Regions from separate parts of the Brevibacillus sp. AF8 genome, predicted to be linked through region 2. Evidence: riboswitches for the same ligand, from Rfam matches in the RefSeq annotation. Region 2 holds a riboswitch; each other region holds the start of a gene.

Region 1 (4,249 bases), on a different contig from region 2:
TCACCATCATTTGAATCACGCGGGTATCTCCAATGGCCCATCCGGTACGCAAGCCTGGCGCGACAATTTTGGAGAAGGTACTAGTGTACACCACACAGGAATCGGTCGGATGCTCATCCAGTGAGAAAATCGAACGGTACGGAGCTTCCCCATCGAATTGGATCTCTCCATATGGATCGTCTTCCAGGATGAGAATGTTTTGCGCCTTGCATTGACGAAGCAAGCCTAGACGACGTTCAAGGCTCCATACCTTTCCTGTTGGGTTGGCAAAGGTAGGAATGACATACACCATTTTCGGGCGATACTGGGCAATTTTTTTCGCCAGATCGTCCAAATCCATCCCATTGGCATCACCGTCTACGGGAATCGCTTTGATTCCCCGGAATTGGAACAGCTGAACGGCTGCCAAATAGGTAGGGTTTTCGACGAGAACGACATCGCCTTCGTCTAAATATACACGGCACAACAAGTCAACTGCTTGCTGAGAGCCAGTAGTGATGATCATATTATCTGCACCGACGTTCATATGCTTTTGCTTCATACGGGATGCAATCCACTCACGAAGCGGCAAGTATCCATCGGTCAATCCGTACTGAAGAGCTTTTGCCCCTTGTTCGAATGCGCGATTAAACGCTTCGCGCATCTCTGCGATTGGAAAAGAATCCTCTGCTGGCAGTCCACCTGCGAGCGAGAGCACTTGATTGCCTTGAGTCAGCTTCAAGATTTCCCGGACAGCCGAGGAGGATAGTGCTTCAACAGATTTTGAAAACGAGTACTCCATCTTCCGTTCCCCCTTGATTTTGCTTATCCTTGTTTTATCACTGTCAACAGCGTAAGTCCAATCCTTGCTAGCTATGAGCAGATAGGTTTTGACTATGTCGAGCGGTTGTTCAACCATTAGTCTTGACACACTCCATGCAAAAAACCCCTCCTCGTATCAAACGAAAAGGGGTCCATATGTATCGCTATATCTAGGCGATGCGGAACACACGTGGTTTTTCTGTATGTGGGAGGAAAGAGAGGTCGACATGATTGGACGCTTCTTCCATACCGATATCGCTTGCCAACAGCAATGCCTCTTCCTGGAAGGTCGGCGTACAGCTACCTTCATTCAGCTCACAGAGTCGCTTCAATCGCTTCAGTCTCTCTGCTGATTTTTCTATTCTCATGCATTCGTTCGTCAGCTCACATACGTTGACGTGACGAGCATCAGCGATCATGCTAATATCATTCACATGGACAATCAGTCTTTTGCCTTCTTCTGTAACAAATCCGATCGAGCAAAAATGCGCACCTGACATTTCCAAACGAGTGAGAACAGCATTGGCGTAAACTTCTCCCGTCCGCAAGCGAATCTGGCCTGCTTCAATGGCTCCGCCGATTTTTCTCTCGTTGGCGATCACCGTATACATATCCGTGTAACCGTTAATCTGATAGCGCATGGTACCCTCCCGCTCTCGCTGAGACTAATTATCATTAACAACAATGACATCGTATAATGAAAATCATTATCTGTCAATAATGAGAATGATTTTTATTCTAAAAGGAAAAAGCCACACTCCATTTATACGGTAGTGTGGCCAAATTGCCTCGCTTTTATTTTGTTTTCGTAAATAACCCCAGCCGCTCAATCCGCTGGACCGCTTCCGCAAGACGCTCTTCGTTGGATAACAAAGCCGCTCGCACATAGCCCTCACCTGTGGGGCCAAAGCCATTTCCCGGCGCTACGACGACATGCGCTTTTTCCAAAAGCAGGTCAGAGAACTCCACGGATGTGAAGCCGCTTGGAACAGGAAGCCAAGCAAAAAACGAACCTTGAGATGGTGGCGCCTGCCAGCCAATCCGATGCAGATTGGAATACAAGGCATTACGGCGGCTTTCGTAGACAGCGACGAGATCGCGGACGCACTGCTGCGAATCCGTCATCGCTTTGGCTGCTGCCATCTGTACCGCTCCGAACAGGCTGACGAAGTAATGGTCCTGAATGAGGTTAATCAGACGAACCAGCTCGCGATTTCCTACCATGGCACCCACACGCCAACCTGCCATATTGTACGTTTTGGACAAGGTATAAAATTCTACGCCTACTTCTTTTGCACCCGGAACCTGCATGAAGCTGACCGGCTTTTTCCCGTCATAGCTAATCGCCCCGTAAGCGAAGTCGTGGCAGACGACGATTTCATGTTTTCGGGCAAAACGAATAGTTTCTTCATAAAACTCAAGTGGTGCGTTGACTGCTGTCGGATTGTTCGGATAGTTGAGAAACATCAGTTTCGCTCGATCCAAATCAGCTTGGGAGAGCTGGCTGTAGTCGGGCAAGAAATCATTTTCCGCCTTCAACGGCATCATGGCCATCCGTCCGCCTACGACCGCAACCCCCGACCAATAATCCGGATAGCCTGGGTCTGGAACTAGTGCAACATCGCCTGCGTTCATGAGGACTTGGCAAATCTCTACGAGTCCGGTTTTGCTACCGAACAAAATCGCTACTTCTTCCTCTGGATCGAGGTCCACATCAAATTCTTGCTTATACCAATGAGCCACTGCCTGCTTCAGTTCCACGCGTCCCTGAAAAGGCGGATATTTGTGATGGAGTGGTTGTGCCGCTTGCATCTGTAATTCTTCAATAATGTGCGGCGGTGTCGGCAAATCGGGATTGCCCTGCCCCAGGTTAATGACGTCATGGCCTTGCGCAATGACCTTGTTTACTTTTGCCACCAGGGTCGCAAAAAACTGGGTAGGGAGTCGATCAATCATATCGGAGGGTTGAATGCGCATCTTTGTTCCATTCCTTTCTTGGGCCCAATACAGTAAAACCCCCTTTTTCCATACAGAAAAAGGGGGAGATCAGCTTGGTCACGTCCTTATCTGTCAGGAAAAAATCCTGCTGGAATTGGCACAGCATCTGTCCATCACATGGAACAGATCCGCTGCCGGGCTTCATAGGGCCAGTCCCTCCACCTCTCTGAATAAGTCAAACACACGGAATATACTGTTTTTTCGTCTATATCATACTACTTGAGCACGTAAACCGTGTCAAGATGCTTGGTTCTGTACCGGCATTTGATGCCTTCTTTTCTGAAAAGAGCTGTGGAAGGCAAAGAAGGCGACAGACAACAAACACAAGCCTGCCATCACGAACAATAGTCCCTGCGCGTGAATGGATTGGAAAATGAATGCGCCAAGCAGTGGACCGAGCATCCGCCCAGCCGATCCAGTCCCTGCAATCAGCCCTTGGATAAAGCCTTCTCGTCCCTCAGGCGTAAATTGTGCAGCTACTGCCGGCACCGCTGGCCACACGAGCATTTCGCCCAGCGTCATGATGAACATGCCTGCCACAAAGCCTGCATAAACCGTTGACTGAGACAAAATCAACATCGACAAGGCAAAAATATAAGCGCCCAAGAGCATTTGTGCTTTTAGCGTACGAGCAAAGCGTCGAATGACCCACGCAATCAATGGCTGACCAAACAGGATCAAACCGCCGTTCAGCGTCCACAACAGACTGTATTGACGGAGGGAAATGCCCAGGGTTTGCATATAGGTCGACAGCACCGTCGTCCATTGGACATAGACAATCCAGCTAATTAACAGCCCCCCGCATAATAGCAGCAATGCGCCCCATACCACTTTTGTCTCTTGTTGTGGTTGTCGCAGCACATCACCAGCTACTTGCTCAGGCATGCTTTGTCCAGTCGTCGCGTTTTCGCGTTGTTGTTCCACCATTTTTAGCTGACGCGGCAAAATGAGCATGAACATCGCGAGGACGATCACTTGAGAGATGGCATTACCGAAAAACGTCCAGGCAAACGATACACTTGCCAAGAAGCCGCCCAATGCAGACCCGGCAGCTACCCCCACATTGAGGGAGACATAAATCAGATTGATTCCTTTACGTCCTCCGTCCGGCCATAAAACGACGGCCAATGCATTCATCACAGGAGAAAGTGTCCCGTAAAACAGTCCATTCAACAGAAGCAAGACAACATAAATCGTAAAATCTTGCGTTACACCTAATCCGATCGAAATCAGGATAACACCGATGGAACCTACAATAATAGTGCGCATTTTGCCCCAGCGGTCAAACATCATCCCGCCAACAATACTTCCGATCAAAAATGCGCCTTGATTTAAAAGCAACAAGAAGCCGGCTACAGTCAGCGGCTTTCCGAGATGATTGTGAATATAGATCGTGACTAGCGGCCAAATACACGCCATTCCGGTAGAAAAAATGACGGCAGCAATCGCC
Region 2 (4,249 bases):
CAAGCCGAAGGAAACATTACTGACACCCAGGATCGTCTTGCAAGCAGGCATTGCCTGTTTGATCAAACGAATGCCTTCTACGGTTTCCTTGGCAGAGCCGATGTATTGTTCATCCCCTGTCCCTACTGGAAAGACAAGTGGATCAAAAATAATATCCTGTGGCTTTATTCCATACTGGTTGACGAGAATGTCATACGAACGTTGCGCGACCTCCAGCTTCTTTTCGCGAGTGATAGCCATACCCGCTTCTTCAATCGTTCCGACGACAACGGAGGCACCGAACTTGTGAATAAGCGGAACCACTTCCTCAAATCGATCCAACCCGTCTTCCAGGTTAATTGAGTTGAGAATGGCCTTCCCTTGCGAATAGCGAAGTCCCAGCTCCATGACCTTGGCATCTGTCGAGTCGATCATGAGCGGTGCTTTTACTTTTTTCACGATGAACTGTAGGAATTTTTCCATATCTTCGTATTCATCACGGTCGGGGTCAGCCAAGCATATATCGATGACATGTGCACCACGCTTTACTTGGGCTCGGGCAATATCAGACGCTTCTTCATAGTGACCAGCTGCAATCAGATCACGAAATTTTTTGGAACCGATGACATTGGTCCTCTCCCCTACGAGCAAGGGACGATTGTCATCTTCGACGTAAACGACCTCGATCCCGGAGACCGCGCTCAGCGGTTCTACAGCAGCACTGCGCGGCTTGCAGTCTTTCAATGCTTCTGCCATCGCTTGAATATGGTCAGGCGTTGTTCCGCAGCAACCGCCAGCGACGTTTATCCAGCCCTGTTCCGCGAACGCCCGCATTTTCGAGGCAAGTCCCTGTGGCGTTTCATGATAATGACCGTTCTCATCTGGCAAACCTGCGTTCGGATAACAGCTGACCGCACATTGGGCAATTCCTGATAGTGTCCGCAGATGATCACGCATGAACTCAGGTCCTGTCGCACAGTTCAGACCTATAGAGACAGGCTTTATATGCTCCAAGGAGACGTAAAACGCCTCGATATTTTGGCCCGCCAGCGTCGTGCCCATCGGCTCAATCGTACCTGACAGCATCACGGGGATCTCCTGTCCAAGCTCTTCAAAAGCTTTGCGAATCCCGATCCCGCCAGCCTTGACGTTCAACGTATCTTGCGAGGTTTCTAAAAGAAGAACATCGGAGCCGCCGAGAATCAGACCTTTTGCCTGACGATAATATGCCTCGATCAGTTCTTCGAAGGTGACACCGCCTGTCAACGAAAGGGTTTTGGTCGTCGGTCCCATGGCACCTGCTACAAAACGCGGCCACTCCTCCGTGGAATAGGCATCCACCGCTTCTCTGGCCAAGCGAGCTGCCGCTATATTGATCTCAAGGTCTTTCTCTGGCACATCGTACTCGGCCAAAACAATGGAAGCAGCACCAAACGTATTTGTCTCGACGATGTCTGCGCCTGCCTCTAAATATTTCTCGTGAATGGAACGAATCACATCTGGTCTGGTCAAGTTCAGGAGTTCATTACAGCCATCATAGGCTTCACCGCCGAAATCATCAGCAGTCAGATTCGCCTGTTGAAGCATGGTGCCCATTGCACCGTCCAGAATCAGAATTTTCCGGGAAAGCTGTTCGCGAAAAGTTGGTTTCATTGACGTGCCCCTTTTCTCCCTTGCATCTGGGTAAATAAAAAAATCCTCTTCTTTGAAAGAAGAGGATTTGTCAGCAGATACGAAAACGCCTGAGACATCCTCTTATCTTTCAAAGCACGTAGCTTTGCTGGAATTGGCACCGGATTTTTACCGGTTGCCGAGGCTTCATCAGGCCAGTCCCTCTGCCTCTCTGGATAAGAGTCGTACACTTGTCATTTAGTTGGTTTGCGAAATGTCTTGAATGTTTGCAAGTATCTTAACACCCCTTTTGTCTCCCCGTCAATTGTGAATTGTCTATTTTTTACTGAGCTTCTCTTCTTACCCGCCCATTTTTGCCTAAGTGGGCATCCGCCCAGTCCAATATCGGCATTCGTGTATAGACTGGAGTATAACGGAAAGGAGGGGAAACAAAGATGAGTACATCTTTCTGCGGTAACGGATTCTTCGGTGACTGCTTCGCAATCGTGCTCGTGCTGTTTATCCTGTTGGTTATTATCGGGTGCTCGTGTGACGACTGTTAGATAAGTGTAAAAAAGGCTATCCCAAAAGCCATCAGGAATGGCTTCGGGATAGCCTTTTTTTCTTGTTATTTGGTGATGATCTTGCCTGTCACAGCATCCAGAGTAATATATTTGAACGCCAGCTTTTCGTCACTCCACGGCACATACGCCAGCTTTGGTTGAGCTAATTTTTGCCCATCCACATCTCTCCTCAAATAGACCAGCTTTAATGGCATGACTCGTAAATACGCCTCAACAGCCTTGTCTTTCGAGACGATCTCGTCGGATGCTGGAAGCTCCACCAACTCGTGCGTCTCTCTGTAGTTTTCGAACTTTGTCACTTTGCCAGAAGACGGATCGACTGTTACTGAATAAGCCGCTTTCGGCCAGCGATCCTGTACTGGAATGCCATCCTTGCTCATGAGATATCTGAATTCCCATTCGCCCGAAGACACAGGATTCGTTTCGTCTGGCTGTATGACTTGCGCCAATTGCACTTCTTTTATGCCTGGATCAACGTATTTAGGCAGAAAGGCAAGTGCAGCCTCTTCCGCTTGCTCGCGTTTGACTGTCACTGCTGTATCGGATCGCGGTGACCCCAGCCCGACGACACTGCCTGTTTCTGCGAGAACTTCTACGCCGATATACTTGTCATTTTTATCATTCCAGACGTATTCCTTGCGTCCGTCACGGTTACTCTCTCTATAGGTCGAGTCATCCACTTGTATGCCGAATTCCGCTTGCAGCAACGCTTTTGCCTCATCCTTGGAGCGAACCTTGACGTATTCCTTTGGAGATTCGATCGGATGTGCTTCCTTCGTATTCAACTGATCATAAGCAAGCCCGTTATCTCCCGTTCCATACACCATCTTGCCATTGGTCGCGTCGATATACCACTCCTGACCATCTTCACGTCCTCTTTGCATGAAGGAAACAGCTGGTGTGTACTCCAGAATGGGCTGCCACATATCCCCTTGATTTGATTGTGGCTGTATTCTCGGATTCTGCACGTACCGAAGCTTCATATGCTCGCTCAGCTCTTTGATGGCTACCTCTTCTGACACAGCAGTCGATACATCCGGGTACTGCGACGGCTCAAATGATTCGAGCCCCTTATTGAAATATTCGAGGTGGCCAGAGTCGGTTGTTTCGATGCTTATTTCATCAGACAACACCGGCATCCCGTTATAGTATCTCAGGTACAATCCCGGATGGTTGGCGTCCAACAACCGATAGTTCTCGCTATCAGCCCCGAGCAGCTTGTTCAGGAACTGTCGCTCTTGCTCCAATGCTTTTGCTCCTTCTGCTCTTTTCTGGCTCTTTGCTTCCTTTTCATCCTTAAACAGAAGCCTATAATGTTCCAATGCTTGACCATTGCCAGTGATCACAAGAGAAACTTCATGACCCTCTTTGTTCGTTTTCCCCAAAATGAATGACATGCCATCGTGGTTCTTTTCTTTATCCAAAAGAAGAAGGGATGGGCTCAAATCGGGCATGGCATCTGTCAGCTTGGTGAAAAAGGCTTGTTCGCTCTTGTTCAATCGCCCGAAAAACGCGACTTGCTCACGTTCGTCAATTCCAACCGACAATACGTCGAACGGAACGGGCTGGCCGTTTTCGATCCGTTGATAATTCACGCTCATCCATGGGCCTTTTACCATATGCTCGTCGGTGTAGATCTGAGTCTCGACGAGCTGATAGGTCTTACTTTCCTCCCCCAAAAAAGCTTGAAGAAATGCGCTTGCTGCTTTCGCCGCAGTCTTGGATGATGGCAAGTTTATCTCCTTCTGTTCTTTCCGCTCACCGTTTATTGTAAAGCTCTCAATTTGTCCTGTCTGTGTATCATAGACAACATTGGCACGCGCAGTATCCCCTTCCAGTAAAGTTAGTGCACTGAATCCATAGCTTGTACGATCCACTCTTATTGTCATCTTGCTCAAGGCTGGAATCACTTTTTTCAATGGTAAGACGGCATCTTCCGCCGACACCATTACACTGTTCTGATTTGCCTCTTTATTATTTGTTTCCGTAGCAGTCGTTGCAATCGCATTCGTTACATTTTTGCCATTTGGCAACTGTGGAAACCAGCCTTGCTGGTGCATTCCCACAGCAGTAAC
Region 3 (4,249 bases), on a different contig from region 2:
AGCCCGTATTAGCAGTGGTGACAGCGGCAGGTATTCTTGGCTGTTTGACGCCAATTTTTGCCAATGCAAGCTCGATTGCTAGTCCAAGTGCCACAAAGGTAGTCATGAATGACGAGGGGAAGCAAGTCACGCGCTACAATCTTAAGGAACTTGCCCAAAATGATCCAACGACACTGAACATGCTCTTGAAGAATCAGGCAGATCACTTGTACATTATTGTAGATGAGATTAACTTGAATACGAAGCTCCAAACGTATATGGAAGAAAACAAAGCAGAGTGGGAGCGTATCTACAACGAGTACTACAGCGATATCTGGCTGGAAGTGCGCCTGACAGAGAATACTGAAGAAATCGTGAGCGTAAATGCCAAGACTGAAAATAACAAGGTATACATAAAGGGGATTGTGACTTCGGATGTCACCAAGGTTGTTGTGAAAAAGCCGAATTCTGACATCATTGAAGTCGTTCCGACCAACGATCACTCTTTTACAGTCAGCTTTGAAGCTCCGGATGCATCCTATGAACCGTATGTAACCGTGAGTGCCTACGCAGGCAGCAAGCTGGTCGATAGCGAAAAGGTAAAGATCGTTCCAAAAGCAGAAGAAGATAAGGAAATGATCATCCATACCATGACTGTATTGGATGCGAAGAAAAAAGAACTAAAAGTAAAAGGAATTGTCAAGCAGGGGGCAGACAAAGTAACTGTCACCTATAATGGCGTGAAAAAAGACGCAAACGTGAAGAAGCTGTGGGATGGCGTAAGCAGCTTTACGGTTTCAGTAAAGGATGTACAAGCAGCAAAAGATCAAAAAGCCTTGATCGAGGTTTATGAGGATGGCAAGAAGGTTGATTCCGAATCCGTTCAGGTAGAAATTGTTAACGCCCCTGATAAGGATCAAGCGACCGAATATGCCATCAAGGCGACTGCTGTAAACAATCCTGCCGCCAAGTCCATTCAGGTGAAAGGGACAGTAAGCGGCTGGAACAAAAAGGACGATACTGAGCTGTTTGTGATCGCTCCAGACGGTCAGAAAAAAGAGATTGAACCGAATGACAAAGGTGAGTTTTCTTTGACCTTGTCTTACAAGAATCGTTCCTTTAGCGCCAAATCCATTCAATTCGCACTGTATGAAGACGATAAGCTGGTTAAGAAAGCTGACGTTGCATTAAGCACAAAAGTCATTGTCGAGCCTGTGAAGCCAACAGACGACGATGAAAATGATGATGATGACAAAAAGAAAAAAGAAAAAGGGAAGCAGAAAGATAAGCATCCCAACGGCAACGCGTATGGTTATTGGAAAAAGCACGGTAAGGAATGGAATGACGATCACGATGATGACGATGACGATCATGACGAGGACAGAGACTAGTCTCTATCATTAAGGCCGCTGCTTGTAAGTCTCGACGTACTCCACCAATTGTCTGATGTAATCACCCAGAATGGGGATCGAAAGAAATTGCGTCAAGAGGGAGCCGAGGAAAGCCAAAACGATAGCAGTACCAATCGTCAATCCCAGACCCCGGGCAAGACCTGCGAGGAAATTGATCCAGAGCAGCTTGCGCGGGGCTGTGTAATTTTGGATTACATCTGCTAGTCGGATATCTTCCAGGAACATCGCAATTTTGTGCATCCGCTCATTTACCTTCCGAACTTCCTGAAGCTCTTCAAGAACTTGATCAATTTGCTGCATGAGACGGTCTGTAGGCGACAAGCTGTCATCCCCTTTCACTATTCGGTATCGTTACCTACCAGTCTAGGGAAAAAGACAACCAGAATCAAGGTGGAGAGGAAACGTTTGCCTATCAGCTGTGCGAAGGGTAAAATGAACGTACAAAACGTTTGTTAGGAGGCTTTGAAATGGCTGAAACTGTTTCCCAATCTCTTTCCGAAGATTTATTCAAGCTCTTGCAAAAGGAGCGCTTTGTTACTTTGGGCACAGTAGACCATGAGTCAGGGGCACCATCGCTCAGCTCCTTGTCCTGGACGTATGCTGTCAGCGCCGATACGATTCGTTTTGCCGTGGATAATCGCTCCCGTATTTTGGCTAATATTGCGAAGGAACCGCAGGTTGTCCTGCATTTGATCGGTGCCGGCTCGTCTTTTGCCATTAATGGTCGTGCTGTCGTTAAAACAGACCGCTTGGAAGGAGTTCCGCTCAAGCTGGCCATGGCAGAGATCAAAATTGAGGCTGTTCGTGATATTATGTTTTACGGTTCCCGTATTTCCGTAGAACCACAATATGAAAAAACGTATGACAAAAACGCAGCAGCGAAGCTGGACAATCAAGTTATGACCGCCTTGAAAGATGCAAATTAACGGGTGGAAATAAATTGTTGACAAGAATCCTGCCGATCCTTTACTATTAGGGTCAATCGAATTGAATAGCAATCTTCTTATCCAGAGCGGCGGAGGGACTGGCCCGATGATGCCCGGCAACCAATCACCTGTATTTTAACAGGGAGATAATGGTGCTAATTCCTGCAGAGTTATCAAACTCTGAAAGATGAGAAGGATTTGCTTACGGTGACGTAAACAAAGCCTTCTTTCAGAGGAAAGGGGGCTTTTTTGATGCCCTCGTACACTATTGGAGGGAGAGAAACAGACATGAAATTGGAAACAAAGTTGATTCAGGCGGGAGTAGGCAGAGACGAAAAAACAGGGGCGGTGAGTTTTCCTGTTTACTATGCAACGGCTTATCGTCATCCTGCCTTGGGCCAGAGCACTGGATATGATTATACGCGCACAGCTAATCCTACTCGCACTATTTTGGAGGAAACCATCGCTGAAGCGGAATCAGGAGATGCAGGATTCGCTTGCGCCTCTGGTATGGCTGCTGTTCACACCGTCATGGGCTTGTTTTCCCAGGGGGATCATCTGATCGTTTCACTCGATCTTTACGGGGGAACCTATCGATTGTTCGAGCAAGTGCTCTCTCGTTACGGTCTGACATTTTCGTACGTGGATTTGCGTGACATTGATGCACTCAAAAATGCGATTCGCCCAGAGACAAAGGCCATCTTCGTCGAGACACCAACCAATCCGCTCATGCAGATTACCGACATTCGAGCAGTAACGCAATTGGCGAAACAGCACGGGCTCCTGACGATTGTAGACAACACATTTTTAACCCCCTATTGTCAACGCCCACTAGAGCTTGGTGCAGATATCGTTTTACATAGTGCAACCAAGTATTTGGCAGGACATAACGATGTACTGGCTGGACTCATCGTAACAAAAGGAGAAGAGTTGTCGGAAAAAATCCGGTTTTTGCACAATTCAATCGGTGCTGTACTTGGACCGCAGGATTGCTGGCTTCTCATTCGCGGGATGAAGACATTGGCATTGCGGATGGAGCGTCATCAATCCAACGCGTTGATTGTAGCGGAAAAACTGCGTGAGCATCCGGCAGTAGCGGAGGTATTTTATCCAGGTCTACCAGAGCATCCCGGGCATGAGATCCAGGTGAATCAAGCGACCGGGCATAGTGGGATGGTATCGTTCCGCGTACGCGATGCAGAGCAGGTGGGATTGTTCCTGCAAAATCTGCAAATCGTGTCCTTTGCCGAAAGCCTGGGTGGTGTCGAGTCATTGTGTACGTATCCGGCGACGCAGACTCACGCGGATATCCCGCAAGAAGTCAGAGAGCATGTCGGTGTTTGTGATCGATTATTGCGACTGTCGGTTGGCATCGAGCATCCAGATGATGTCATAGCCGATTTGTTTCAGGCCTTGAATGCTAGTTTGGTCGTAGGGGGGAGTGTACGATGAATTTTGCAACCAAGATCCTCCACGGTTCCACTTGCATTGACCCGTTCACAGGTGCGTCGTCGGTTCCGATTTATCAAGCTTCCACATTTCATCAGACTGATATCGATCAGCCAGGTACTTTTGATTACGCCAGATCTGGCAATCCGACCAGGCAGGCTTTGGAGGAAGCCATTGCGTCTCTGGAGGGAGGCGCACGAGGTTTCGCGTTCTCATCTGGCATGGCTGCCATTTCCAGCGTTTTCATGCTGTTTTCAGCAGGAGACCATGTTGTAGTGGCGGAGGATGTATACGGTGGCACGTTTCGGTTTTTGACCAAAGTTTTGTCGAGAATGGGCATCTCCGTTACATTCGTGGATGCAACAGATACTGAAGCCGTTCGCGCAGCCATTACACCGATAACAAAAGGGGTTTACCTGGAGACTCCTTCCAATCCTACCTTAAAGGTGACAGATATTGCAGCAGTTTCTCGAATCGCGAAGG

The links. Region 2 has a riboswitch for S-adenosylmethionine ahead of metH (methionine synthase). Riboswitches for the same ligand answer to the same signal wherever they lie in the genome.
Region 1: linked by a shared signal. The riboswitch ahead of KB186_RS14185 (pyridoxal phosphate-dependent aminotransferase) and the one ahead of metH (methionine synthase) in region 2 are both predicted to bind S-adenosylmethionine.
Region 3: linked by a shared signal. The riboswitch ahead of KB186_RS07780 (aminotransferase class I/II-fold pyridoxal phosphate-dependent enzyme) and the one ahead of metH (methionine synthase) in region 2 are both predicted to bind S-adenosylmethionine.

Annotation. Positions count from the first base shown of each region.
Region 1 covers NZ_JAGQDN010000009.1:139,967-144,215, reverse strand. The annotation lists gene KB186_RS14195 (aminotransferase-like domain-containing protein) at 1-781, opposite strand, end outside; gene KB186_RS14190 (hypothetical protein) at 972-1,442, opposite strand; gene KB186_RS14185 (pyridoxal phosphate-dependent aminotransferase) at 1,597-2,778, opposite strand; SAM riboswitch class I at 2,862-2,976, opposite strand; gene KB186_RS14180 (MFS transporter) at 3,037-4,249, opposite strand, start outside.
Region 2 covers NZ_JAGQDN010000002.1:122,860-127,108, reverse strand. The annotation lists gene metH (methionine synthase) at 1-1,632, opposite strand, end outside; SAM riboswitch class I at 1,732-1,833, opposite strand; gene KB186_RS03660 (YjcZ family sporulation protein) at 2,046-2,153, shown strand; gene KB186_RS03655 (YcdB/YcdC domain-containing protein) at 2,219-4,249, opposite strand, start outside.
Region 3 covers NZ_JAGQDN010000003.1:308,242-312,490, reverse strand. The annotation lists gene KB186_RS07795 (hypothetical protein) at 1-1,370, shown strand, start outside; gene KB186_RS07790 (DUF5665 domain-containing protein) at 1,380-1,691, opposite strand; gene KB186_RS07785 (pyridoxamine 5'-phosphate oxidase family protein) at 1,859-2,317, shown strand; SAM riboswitch class I at 2,392-2,511, shown strand; gene KB186_RS07780 (aminotransferase class I/II-fold pyridoxal phosphate-dependent enzyme) at 2,606-3,769, shown strand; gene KB186_RS07775 (trans-sulfuration enzyme family protein) at 3,766-4,249, shown strand, end outside.